DNA from 2 places in the Micromonospora sp. CPCC 205546 genome. Region 2 is predicted to be linked to the other one. Evidence: riboswitches for the same ligand, from Rfam matches in the RefSeq annotation. Region 2 holds a riboswitch; the other holds the start of a gene.
The links. A riboswitch is a leader RNA that binds a small molecule or an ion and turns the genes downstream of it on or off. The one in region 2 is predicted to bind cyclic di-AMP.

Region 1 (5,475 bases), on a different contig from region 2:
GCCGGGAAAAAGTTCCACCACGGCAACATATGGGCGTTCTCAAATCTCTCGATGGGTTGTAACGTCTGCCCAACGTTTCAGCCACGGCGTGAGACACCTCCTGTCGCGCCGCCAGAAAGAGGTGGGCCCATGGGACTCCGTCCCAACCTGCTGACCCGGCGCACGGCCGGCGTCGCGTCGACGACCCTCGCGCTGCTGCTCAGCACCGCCGCCGTGGGCGTCGTACCGGCCGCTTCGGCCATCTCCGCCGCCCCGGCCGAGGTCTGCGTCGAGCCGGCCGACGTCCACTCCGACGCCCGCGTCAAGCCGGGCGGCGGGGCCATGCACGAGCCGAACGAGCTGACCCTCGCGGAGACCCGCGAACGCGAGGCCGACCTGGCCGCCGCGCTGCGCGAGCGGGCGCGGTTCCGGGCCGGCGCCGGCGCCTCCACGATGGCCGCCGCCGTCACCATCCCCGTGGTGGTGCACGTGATCCAGGAGAACAGCACCCGGGCCGGCGGCAACATCCCCGATTCCATGATCAACTCGCAGATCAGCGTGTTGAACCAGTCGTTCAGCGGGGCGACCGGCGGCGCGGCAACCGCGTTCAGCTTCCAGCTCCAGAAGATCAACCGGGTCACGAACCCGTCCTGGTACCCGATCGTGCAGGGCTCCTCGGCGGAGCGGTCGATGAAGACCTCGCTGCGTACGGGCGGGAAGAACACCCTCAACATCTATCTGGGCGAGCTGAGCGACAGCCTGCTCGGCTGGGCGACCTTCCCGACCCGGAAGCTCAGCAGCACGGACGGCGTCGTCGTGCTGAACGAGTCGCTGCCGGGCGGCACCTCGACCAACTACAACCAGGGCGACACGGGTACCCACGAGGTCGGCCACTGGCTGAACCTCTACCACACCTTCCAGGGCGGCTGCTCCGGCTCGGGCGACAGCGTCAGCGACACCGCGGCCGAGGCGTCGCCGGCCTCCGGCTGCCCCACCGGGCGGGACACCTGCACCGCCCCGGGCGTCGACCCGATCACCAACTTCATGGACTACAGCTACGACTCCTGCATGTACCAGTTCACCGCCGGGCAGGCCAGCCGCATGCTGACCGCCTGGAACGCCTACCGCGCGGCGTAGTTCCTCCGCACGATCCCTCGGTGCCGGCCCCGCTCGAACGGGCCCGGCCCCTGCGTCTGCACGGCCCGACGGGCGGCCACGGGGGTGGGGCGGTGGTCACGGTGTGACGCCCCGGGCGGGGACGGTGCCGGGGCGCCACACCGCGTCTCAGGCGGCCGAGCGGGCGGCGCGGCTGCCGACGCACCCCGACCGCGCCTCGGGCACCACGGCGGTGCCCGCGGCGGCCGCACGGGGATCGAGCCACACCTGCACGGCGGGCCGACCGTGCCACTCGCCGGCGCCGCCCGGGACGCCGGCCTCGCGACGGGCCAGCATCGCCACGTCCACGGTGAACTCGAAGACCTGCCAGTCGACCTGCGGCGCGGCCCGGTGGCTGTGGGCCAGCCGGGCGACCCGGGCCGGGTCGGTCACCGGCCGGGCGTGACCGGCGACGTAGGCCTCGTCGTCGCTCTCCTCCGGCGGGAAGGAGTGCAGCGCGTAGCGGCCGTCGCGCTCCAGGTCGCGCCGCTTGGGCGAGTCGACGACGAAGCAGAAGAGCCCCTCGTCGGTGATCACCGGGGAGACCGGGTGCACCCGGGGCCCACCGTCGGCGCGGACGGTGGCCAGGTAGCCGAAGCCCGGCCCGTACTGCTGCATGAGAAGGCGGATCCCATCGGCGAGGCGGGGCTCGTCGGCGGCGAATTCGGACCAGGAAGCCATGCGGGCATTCTATCGAACAATTGTACGAACACGCACTCCGACACGCAGGTCACGCGCGTGGCTCGCTAAGGTGTGCGGATGCTGCTCTCCGACCGCGACCTGGCCCGCGAGATCGAGGCGGGAACGCTCGCGCTGGAGCCGTTCGAGCCGGCGCTGGTGCAGCCCTCCAGCATCGACGTACGCCTGGACAAGCTCTTCCGGGTCTTCAACAACCACCTCTACACCCACATCGACCCCGCCCAGCAGCAGGACGACCTGACGTCGATGGTCGAGGTGCCGGCGGGTGAGCCCTACGTGCTGCACCCCGGCGAGTTCGTGCTCGCCTCGACGCTGGAGGTCATCTCGCTCGGCGACCAGCTCGCCGGGCGGCTGGAGGGGAAGAGCTCACTGGGCCGCCTCGGCCTGCTCACCCACTCCACTGCGGGGTTCATCGACCCGGGCTTCTCCGGTCACGTCACCCTCGAACTCTCCAACGTGGCCAACCTGCCGATCACCCTCTGGCCGGGCATGAAGATCGGTCAGCTCTGCATCTTCCGGCTCTCGTCGCCGGCGCAGCACCCGTACGGCTCGGCCGTCTACGGCTCCCGTTACCAGGGGCAGCGCGGGCCGACCCCGAGCCGCTCCTGGCAGCACTGGCGCACCTGGCCGACGCGCTGACCCGCTCCCGGGCGTGAAGGAGGGCCCCGCCGTCGAAGGGCCCTCCTCGGCACCTCAGCCGGGCCGGCCGTAGCTGTGGATCGGGCCGTCGTCGACCTTCTTCATCCTGATCGGCACCCCGGCGCGGGAGGCGTGCACCACCCACCCCCCGCCGACGTACATGCCGACGTGGTGCAGGTCGCTGTAGTAGAAGACGAGGTCGCCCGGGCGCAGCTCGCCCCGGCTGACGGACGCGGTCGCCCGCCGCTGCTGCGCGGCGTTGTGCGGCAGCGAGACCCCGGCCTTCGCCCAGGCGGCGAGCATCAGGCCGGAGCAGTCGTACGAGTTCGGCCCCTCGGCGCCCCAGACGTAGGGCTTGCCGATCTGGGCGCAGGCGAACTTCACGGCGGTGCCGGCCCCGCCGCCGGGGTAGCTGGCCGGGCAGGGCGCGGGGCGCAGCGGCCCGCCACCGCCGTTGCCGTAGACCCGCAGCCGCAGCTTCTGCAACCGGTCGATCTCGGCGTTGATCTGCTTCTTCTTCGCCGCGAGCTGGGCCTCGGTGCGGCTGAGCTGGACGACCATCTCGTCCAGCGGCGCCTTCTTCGCGGCCAGCCGGTCGCGCAGCTCGGCGACCTGCCGCACGTCCTGCTGCTGGTGCTGGGCGAACCGGTCGAGCAGTTCGAGCTGCCCGAGCATCTCGCTCGGCGAGCGGCTGCCCAGCAGGGCGTTGACGGCGGAGACGTTCTCGCCCTTGTAGGCGCGGGCGGCCAGCGCGCCCACCTTCTCCATCGCCTGGTCGACCTGCTTCTCCAGCGGCCCGATCTGCGCGGCGAGCGCGTCGGCCTGCTTCCGCCTGGCGGCCAGGTCCTGCCGGGTGGCGTTGTGCCGTTCGATGATCGGCTCGAGCTTGTTCCAGTCCTCGTCGATCTGCCGCTCGATCTCGGCGACCGTCGGTTCGGCGTGGACCGCCGTGGCTCCGCCGGTCAGGACGACGGCGAACGCGGCGAGGGCGGCGAGGGCGGTGGTGCAGCGGTTCCAGCGTGGGCGCGGCGCAGCCGTCGTCGGGTCGGCGAGGGCCGACCGGTCCGACGGTGGCCGCGGGGCATGGTGTGCCACCGGGCTCAGTACTCCTTCTTCCGTACCGCCTACCGGGTTAGCTGACGGGTTCGGGCGGGAAGGGACGCCCTACCGCAGGGACTGCGGATTCACCCCGGGGTACCTGGGTCCCCGGCTCGCTCGCGAGCGACTCGGCGGTGTCGGACCGTCACCGCCCTGGTTGGACGGATTGTCACCGGCCGACGAATGACCAGAGTAGAGACGACCGTTATCTATCCGCAACCCTGGGCGCGGTGACACTCCGTACTCATCCACGTCGGGCGGATCCGCAACCCGGGCAACGAAGATTTCCTTCCTCGTGAAGTGTCTGACGGAAAGGTATTGACCAGAGGCGGCGAACGGGGCGAAGGTGACCCCACCTTTGCCCGCCCGAACTGGGGGTCTGATGCACCTGTCAGCGACATCGAGGAGCAGACGCGTCCTGCTGGCCGCCGCCGTGGCCGCCGCCCTGGCGGCGACGCCGCTCACCGCCGCAGGACCCGCCGCCGCAGCAGCGTCGGCGACCGACCGGCAGCAGCAGTACGCCGCCGCCGCGGCCGAGTACGGCGTGCCGGAGAGCGTCCTGCTCGGGGTCTCCTACCTGCAGTCCCGCTGGGACACCAACGCCGGCACGCCGAGCACCAGCGGCGGCTACGGACCGATGCACCTCACCGACGCCGAGCACGTCGCCGCCCTCTCCGGCGGCACCCACCACGACGAGGGCACCGAGGACCCGCGCGGCGACGACTCCCGCCCGTCCCTGGCCGAGGCCCACGAGCCGCCGGCCACCGCGCCGCCGGCCGAGGCCGCGCTGCGGACCGTCGACGCCGCCGCCGAACTGACGGGTGCCAGCGAGGAGTCGCTGCGGACGGACGTCGCGGCGAACATCCGGGGCGGCGCGGCGCTGCTGGCCGCGTACCAGAAGGAGATCGGCGCCCCCGTCGGCGCCGGCACCGACCCGGCGGCCTGGTACGGCGCGGTGGCCCGGTACTCCGGCGCGGACAGCGCCGACGCCGCGGCGGCCTTCGCCAACGAGGTGTACGCCACCATCGCCACCGGCGACAGCCGGCTGACCGACGACGGGCAGCGGGTCACGCTGGCCGGCAGCGCGGTCCAGCCGCAACGCTCCTGGCTCGACCGGCTGCGCCTGCGCAAGCTCACCCGGCCCGACGGGCTGGAGTGCCCGAGCGACATCTCCTGCGAGTGGATCCCGGCGCCGTACGAGAACTACGGCCCCACCCTGGGCGACTACGGCAACCACGACCTGGGGAACCGTCCCACCCAGCAGAAGATCGAGTACATCGTCATCCACGACACCGAGGGCTACTTCGGTCCCAGCGTCAACCTGGTCAAGGACCCGAAGCGGGTGGGCTGGCACTACACCCTGCGCTCGGTGGACGGGCACATCGCCCAGCACATCAAGACCAAGAACGTCGGCTGGCACGCCGGCAACTGGTACGTGAACGCCAAGTCCATCGGCCTGGAGCACGAGGGCTTCGCCGGTCACGGCACCTGGTACACCGAGGCGATGTACCGCACCTCCGCCAAGCTGGTCCGCCACCTGGCGCGGGCGTACAACATCCCGCTGGACCGCAACCACATCATCGGGCACGACAACGTCCCCGGCACCGTCGCCGCGAACGTGCGCGGCATGCACTGGGACCCGGGACCGTACTGGAACTGGTCGCACTACTTCGACCTGCTCAAGGCGCCGTTCAGGTCGACCGGTACGCACCGCACCGGGCTGGTCACCATCGACCCGGACTTCGCCACCAACCAGCCGCCGTTCACCGGCTGCAACCGGCAGCCCCCGGGCGTGCCGAACCCGCCCCCGGCGACCGCCCCCTGCCCGCTGCGCGGCTCCTCGGCGCTGTTCCTGCACAACGCGCCGAGCCACGACGCGCCGCTGGTCAACGACATCGCGCTGCG
Region 2 (5,475 bases):
CCGGGCCGCGTCCGTCCGTCGCCCGGCTCGCCGTGCGGGTGCACGTGCAGGTAGGCCAGGTCGCCCTGGCGCAGCGCCACCAGGTGGCCGTACGCGCCCAGGTAGGGCTCCAGGTCGGTGACCGGCGCGCCGGCGCGGCTCACGGTCAGGGTCAGCTCGGCGGTGCGGCCGGGCTGCGGGGCGCCGGCGAGGGTGACGGTGTAGCCGTCGACCGTGGTGCTGGTCGCCGGCGCGGGCAGGGGCCGCCCGGTCAGCGCGCCGGGGACGGTCACGTCGACGCCGAGGGTGAGCGCCTCGCCGCCGGTCGGGGTGAAGTCGGCGAACGCCCGCCAGACGCCGGGACCGGCGAGCGGCGAGTCGACCCGCCAGGTGCCGTCCGGGGCCATCTCCGGGTGCACGTGCCGGAAGCCCGAGAGGTCCCGGCGGGCCACGATCAGGTGCATGCGCTTGTCGTGCGCCACGTCGTACGCGGTCACCGCCCGGCCGTCCGGGCCGGTGACCTGGAAGGCGAACTGCCCGGCCGGGGCGTCGAGGGGACGCAGCGTGTACCCCCGGTCGGAGACCAGCAGGCCGCCGGGCAGGTGCGCCGCCGCGCCGTTGTCGCCCCCGTGTCCGGCTCCGCCGTCGCTCCCGTGCCCCCCGGCGGCGTCGTGCGGGGCCTCGGCGGGCGGCGCCACGGGGTCGGCCACCCGACCGACCCCGTACGTCGTGCCGAACACCACCGCGAGGCCGAGGGCGAAAGCGCTCAGCTTCGTCGCCGTGTTCATGGTGTACCTCGTCTTCCCCGTGCCCGCTCTCAGGCGCCGACGAGGTCGTAGCCGGCCTCGTCGACGGCGGAGCGCACGGTGTCGGTGTCCAACGGGCCCTCGCTGGTGACGGTGACCCGACCGGCGGCGACGTCGACCTGGACGTCGCTGACGCCCGGGATCGCGCCGACCTCGTTGCTGACCGCGGTGGCGCAGTGCCCGCAGGTCATGCCCTGCACCTGGTACGTCGTGGTGGTCATCGCACTCTCCTCTCGAACGCCTCCAGCCTATACCCCCCAGGGGTAAAGCGGAGGCAAGCCGCTGCCATTTCCTCTTACCGGTACCCGGTGGGGGTATCCCGGCCGGGAACGACCGTAGCATACCCCCGAGGGGTACGGTATCCTCGACCCCATGACCACACCGACGCCCACCCCGACCAGGGGTTACACCGCCACCAAGGACCAGCTGCTCGCGCGGCTGCGCCGCGTCGAGGGGCAGGTCCGTGGCATCGAGAAGATGGTCGACGACGACCGCTACTGCATCGACGTGCTCACCCAGATCTCCGCCATCCAGGCCGCCCTCGACAAGGTCGCGCTCGGCCTGCTCGACGGGCACGCGCGACACTGCATGCGCGAGGGCGCGGCCGAGGGCCGCGCCGACGAGGTGGCCACCGAGATGATGGCCGCCGTCGGCCGCCTGATGAAGCGCGGCTGACCCGCCCCGGCACCCGGCCCCGCGACGAACGCGGGCCCCACGGCGACGCCACACCACGACACCGCCCCGCACGACCTGCGCCCGGATGCCGGGGTGGCTACCATTCGGCCGGTGACGCTCCGGATTCCACGCCCGCGCCGCCTCCCCCGCCGGGCGGCTGCGGGCGCCCACAGCCGGGCAGGTGCCTGCGACCGCGGTACGTGACCTCGGCACCACGCCGAGCAGATCCCGTCCCGCCACACGGGGACCTTGAACCGACCGGCACGCCCGGTGCGTACCACGCCCCGGATTCGTTGGGAGACACTCGATGGGCGCCGATCACACCCGTCCCGCTCCGTCCGCCCCACCGGGGGTGCGGCGGGTCCTCGTCGCGACGGTGGTGCCCCTCTTCGTCGCCACGCTGATCGCGGCCCTGGTGCTGTGGCCGTGGGACAGGCCCGATCCCGTGGACGGCGCCGACGCACCCCGCTACCACGGCACCGTCACGCGGGTGGTGACGCAGCCGTGCCCACCGGCCCCGGAGACCCCGGAGGGGAGCCCGGGGGCGGAGGGCCCCTGCGGCACGGTGACCGTGCGGGTGCAGGACGGTCCCGACGCCGGCCGGCAGGTCCAGACGCCGGTGCCCGCGGGCCCCGGCGCGCCGACCGTCGCCGTGGACGACGAGATCATCCTGGTCGAACTCACCGACCCCGCCGATCCCACAACCAGCAGCTACAACATCTCGGAGCACCAGCGCGGCAAGCCGCTGATCTGGCTGGTCGCGCTCTTCGCGGCCGCCATCGTCGCCTTCGGACGGTGGCGCGGGCTGGCCGCGCTGGCCGGCCTGGCGGCGAGCTTCGCCATCCTGCTGACCTTCGTGCTGCCCGGCATCAGCGCCGGGAGCCCGCCGCTGCTGGTCGCGGTCGTCGGCGCCGCCCTGATCATGTTCGTGGTGCTCTACCTGACCCACGGCGTGACCGCGCAGACCTCGGTCGCCGTGCTCGGCACGCTGGGCAGCCTGGTGCTGACCGGCGTCCTCGGCACGATCGCCACCGCCGCGACCCACCTGACCGGGTTCGGCAGCGAGGACGCCACCACGCTGTCGATGTACCAGGCCGACGTCGACCTGCACGGGCTGCTGCTGGCCGGGATCATCATCGGCTCCCTCGGCGTGCTCGACGACGTCACGGTGACCCAGGCGGCCACCGTCACCGAGCTGGCGCACGCCAACCCGGGGCTGTCCCGCGTCCAGCTCTACCGGGCGGCGACCCGGGTCGGTCGGGCCCACATCGCCTCGACGGTGAACACCATCGTGCTGGCGTACGCCGGCGCCTCACTGCCGGTGCTGCTCCTGCTGACCGCCGACTCGCGGGCGGTGACCCAACTGCTCACCACCGAGTTCCTGGCCCAGGAGATCGTCCGCAGCGCGGTCGCCACCCTGGGCCTGATCGCCGCCGTGCCGCTGACCACCGGGCTGGCGGCCCTCGTGACCACGGCCGGCCGACGCGGCGGGGACGCCACCGACCGCGGGGCGCCACCGACCGCGCCGGCGCCCCGACCCGCGGCCGACCGCACCGAGGCGCTGGAGGCGCTCAGCGGGCCCCGCGCCGCCGACACGCCGTCCGCCGCTCCCGGGTGGTCCGGCCGGAACGGAGACACGGACACCGCATGGTGACACTCCTCAACGTGACCGGACAGGACGTCCGGCCTGATAAACGCGTCACTGATCACCGTCCGCCATTACGAAATAACGCATTTAGTCGGCTTAGGGACGTAGATCCCCGGGAGTGCTCTCGGGTAACCTCGCTGCCGGTCACCGCCGAAGGCGCGCAGCGGCGCCTGCGGTGCCGCCGCCCAATCGCCACCAGGCGAGCCGGGAACCCAGGTACGTGGGGTGAATCCGCGACAGCGGTAGGGGCCACTTCCGCCCCGAACCCGTCAGCTAACCCGGTCGGCGGTCGACGGAAGGGAAAACTGTGACGGCACCCCTACGCCGCTGGTTGACGCCCGTGGTGGCCGTGTTCGCCGCCCTGGCGGTCTTCGCCGGGCCCCTCCCGGCGGCGGCCGCGCCCACCCCACCCCAGCCCTCCGGGCACGGTGACGACGAGCCCAAGCTGCTCGACGACCTGATCGAGGCCCGGAACCGCTCCTACGTGCAGGCCAAGGCGAAGCTGGCGAAGTCCAAGAAGCGCCAGCTCGAACTGGCCCTGGAGGTCGACCGGGCGCAGGCCGAGCTGAACGCCCTGGCCCCGCAGGTCAGCCAGATCGCCGCCCAGTCCTACCGGACCGGGCGGATCGGCGCGGTGTCGATGCTGCTGGACACCGCCAGCCCCGACTCGTTCGTCCGCCGCGCCGCCGCCCTCGACGAGCTCAACCTGGTCAACTCCAAGAAGCTCGCCGAGGTGAACGCGGTCAAGGACCGCGCCGAGCAGGCCAAGCTGGCGCTCGACGCCGAGGTCCGCGAGCAGCAGAAGCTGACGAACGAGATGGCCCGCGGCAAGCGCGAGGCGGAGAAGGCGCTCGCGCTGGTGGGCGGCAGGGGGCTGACCAGCGGCAAGGTGGTCGCCACCTCGCCGGTGGCCCGGATGGCACCGGGTCGCACGGCTGACGGCGACTGGAAGCCGCTGTCGGCCACGGAGGCCGATCCCACCACCTCCGGCCGGATCACCGCGCGCACCCTGCACATGTACAAGGAGGTCAAGCGGGCCGGGTTCAACCGGTTCGTCGGCTGCTACCGCCCCGGCGGGCCGTACGAGCACCCGAAGGGCCGGGCCTGCGACTGGTCGCTGCAACGCAGCGGCTTCTCCCCCTGGCACAACGACGACACCTACATGTACGGCAACAACCTGACCGCCTTCCTGGTCCGCAACGCCGACCGGCTCGGCATCTACTACGTCATCTGGAACCGGCAGATCTGGTTCCCGGCGACCGGCTGGAGTTCCTACAGCGGCCCGTCGAACCACACCGACCACGTCCACGTGTCACTGCTCTAGCCGGGACCACACGCACACAGAGGGCCGCCCCGCCGAACGCGGGAGCGGCCCTCTGTCGTCGTACGGGATCAGGCGAGCGCGGCGCTGGCCGCCGGCTCCGGCTCGTCGACCGCACGGGCGGGCTCCGCGGCCACCGTCCGCACCTCGCCGGCGGTCAGCCGGTACGACATGCCGACCACCCCGCACCGACCGGCCGCCACCGCCGCGGCGAGCACGGCGGAGCGGTCCAGCATCGCCTCGACGGTGTACGCGATGTGGATGTCGACGATCCCGTCGATGTCCTCGACGCCCTCGGCGGAGGCCCGGCGCAGGCTGGGCACCACGGCGTCCACCACGGCGCACAGGTGCCCGACCGGCGCGGTGCCGGTGGCGTCCGCCGCGCGTGCGGCCTGCACGGCCCCGCAGGAGTCGTGCCCGAGCACCACCACCAGCGGCGTGCCCAGGACCGTGACGGCGTACTCGACGCTGCCCAGCACCTCGGGGCCGATGGTGTGCCCGGCGGTGCGGACGACGAAGAGGTCACCGAGGCCCCGGTCGAAGATGATCTCGGCGGCGAGCCGGGAGTCGGAGCAGCCGACGATGACCGCGAAGGGGTGCTGCCCGTCGGCGACCGCGGCGCGGTGCCCGGCGTCCTGGTTGGGGTGGCGCGGGGCGCCGGTCACGAACCGCCGGTTGCCGGCTTGCAGCTCGGCGAGCGCCTGCCCGGGACTCGCGGGAACGACGGACACGGCCCCGACGTCGGCCGGGGCGACGCCCGTGATCGACGCCCGAAGCGCCCGCTCCGGGCCCGGTTGAGTGCCTGGCGATCCGGGACGACTCATCTGACACCACGCTCCCGCACATGAACGGCCTGGTCACCCGGGCCGACGCTGGACGCGGGCTGCCACCACCGTCACACGCACCGCAAGGTACGTCAAGATATGCGTGATATGCATTTCATGTGTTCGGCAGCCCCGGTACGGCGGAAGTCCGGCCCCGGCGCGCCCCGGGCCACGAGGGCGCGGCGCAAAACACGAGACCGGGGCCATACGATGACGGGCATG

Region 1: another riboswitch for cyclic di-AMP. It lies ahead of V6U77_RS02585 (C40 family peptidase); the one in region 2 lies ahead of V6U77_RS04290 (coiled-coil domain-containing protein).

The regions. Positions count from the first base shown of each region.
Region 1 covers NZ_JBAKHL010000004.1:119,747-125,221, reverse strand. Annotated here, with positions in the region: gene V6U77_RS02600 (zinc metalloprotease) at 130-1,116, shown strand; gene V6U77_RS02595 (pyridoxamine 5'-phosphate oxidase family protein) at 1,264-1,815, opposite strand; gene dcd (dCTP deaminase) at 1,894-2,472, shown strand; gene V6U77_RS02585 (C40 family peptidase) at 2,527-3,567, opposite strand; cyclic di-AMP (ydaO/yuaA leader) riboswitch at 3,580-3,714, opposite strand; gene V6U77_RS02580 (N-acetylmuramoyl-L-alanine amidase) at 3,953-5,475, shown strand, end outside.
Region 2 covers NZ_JBAKHL010000005.1:102,673-108,147, forward strand. Annotated here, with positions in the region: gene V6U77_RS04270 (hypothetical protein) at 1-767, opposite strand, end outside; gene V6U77_RS04275 (heavy-metal-associated domain-containing protein) at 797-1,006, opposite strand; gene V6U77_RS04280 (metal-sensitive transcriptional regulator) at 1,158-1,460, shown strand; gene V6U77_RS04285 (YibE/F family protein) at 1,768-3,114, shown strand; cyclic di-AMP (ydaO/yuaA leader) riboswitch at 3,281-3,411, shown strand; gene V6U77_RS04290 (coiled-coil domain-containing protein) at 3,416-4,432, shown strand; gene V6U77_RS04295 (carbonic anhydrase) at 4,501-5,253, opposite strand; gene V6U77_RS04300 (helix-turn-helix transcriptional regulator) at 5,464-5,475, shown strand, end outside.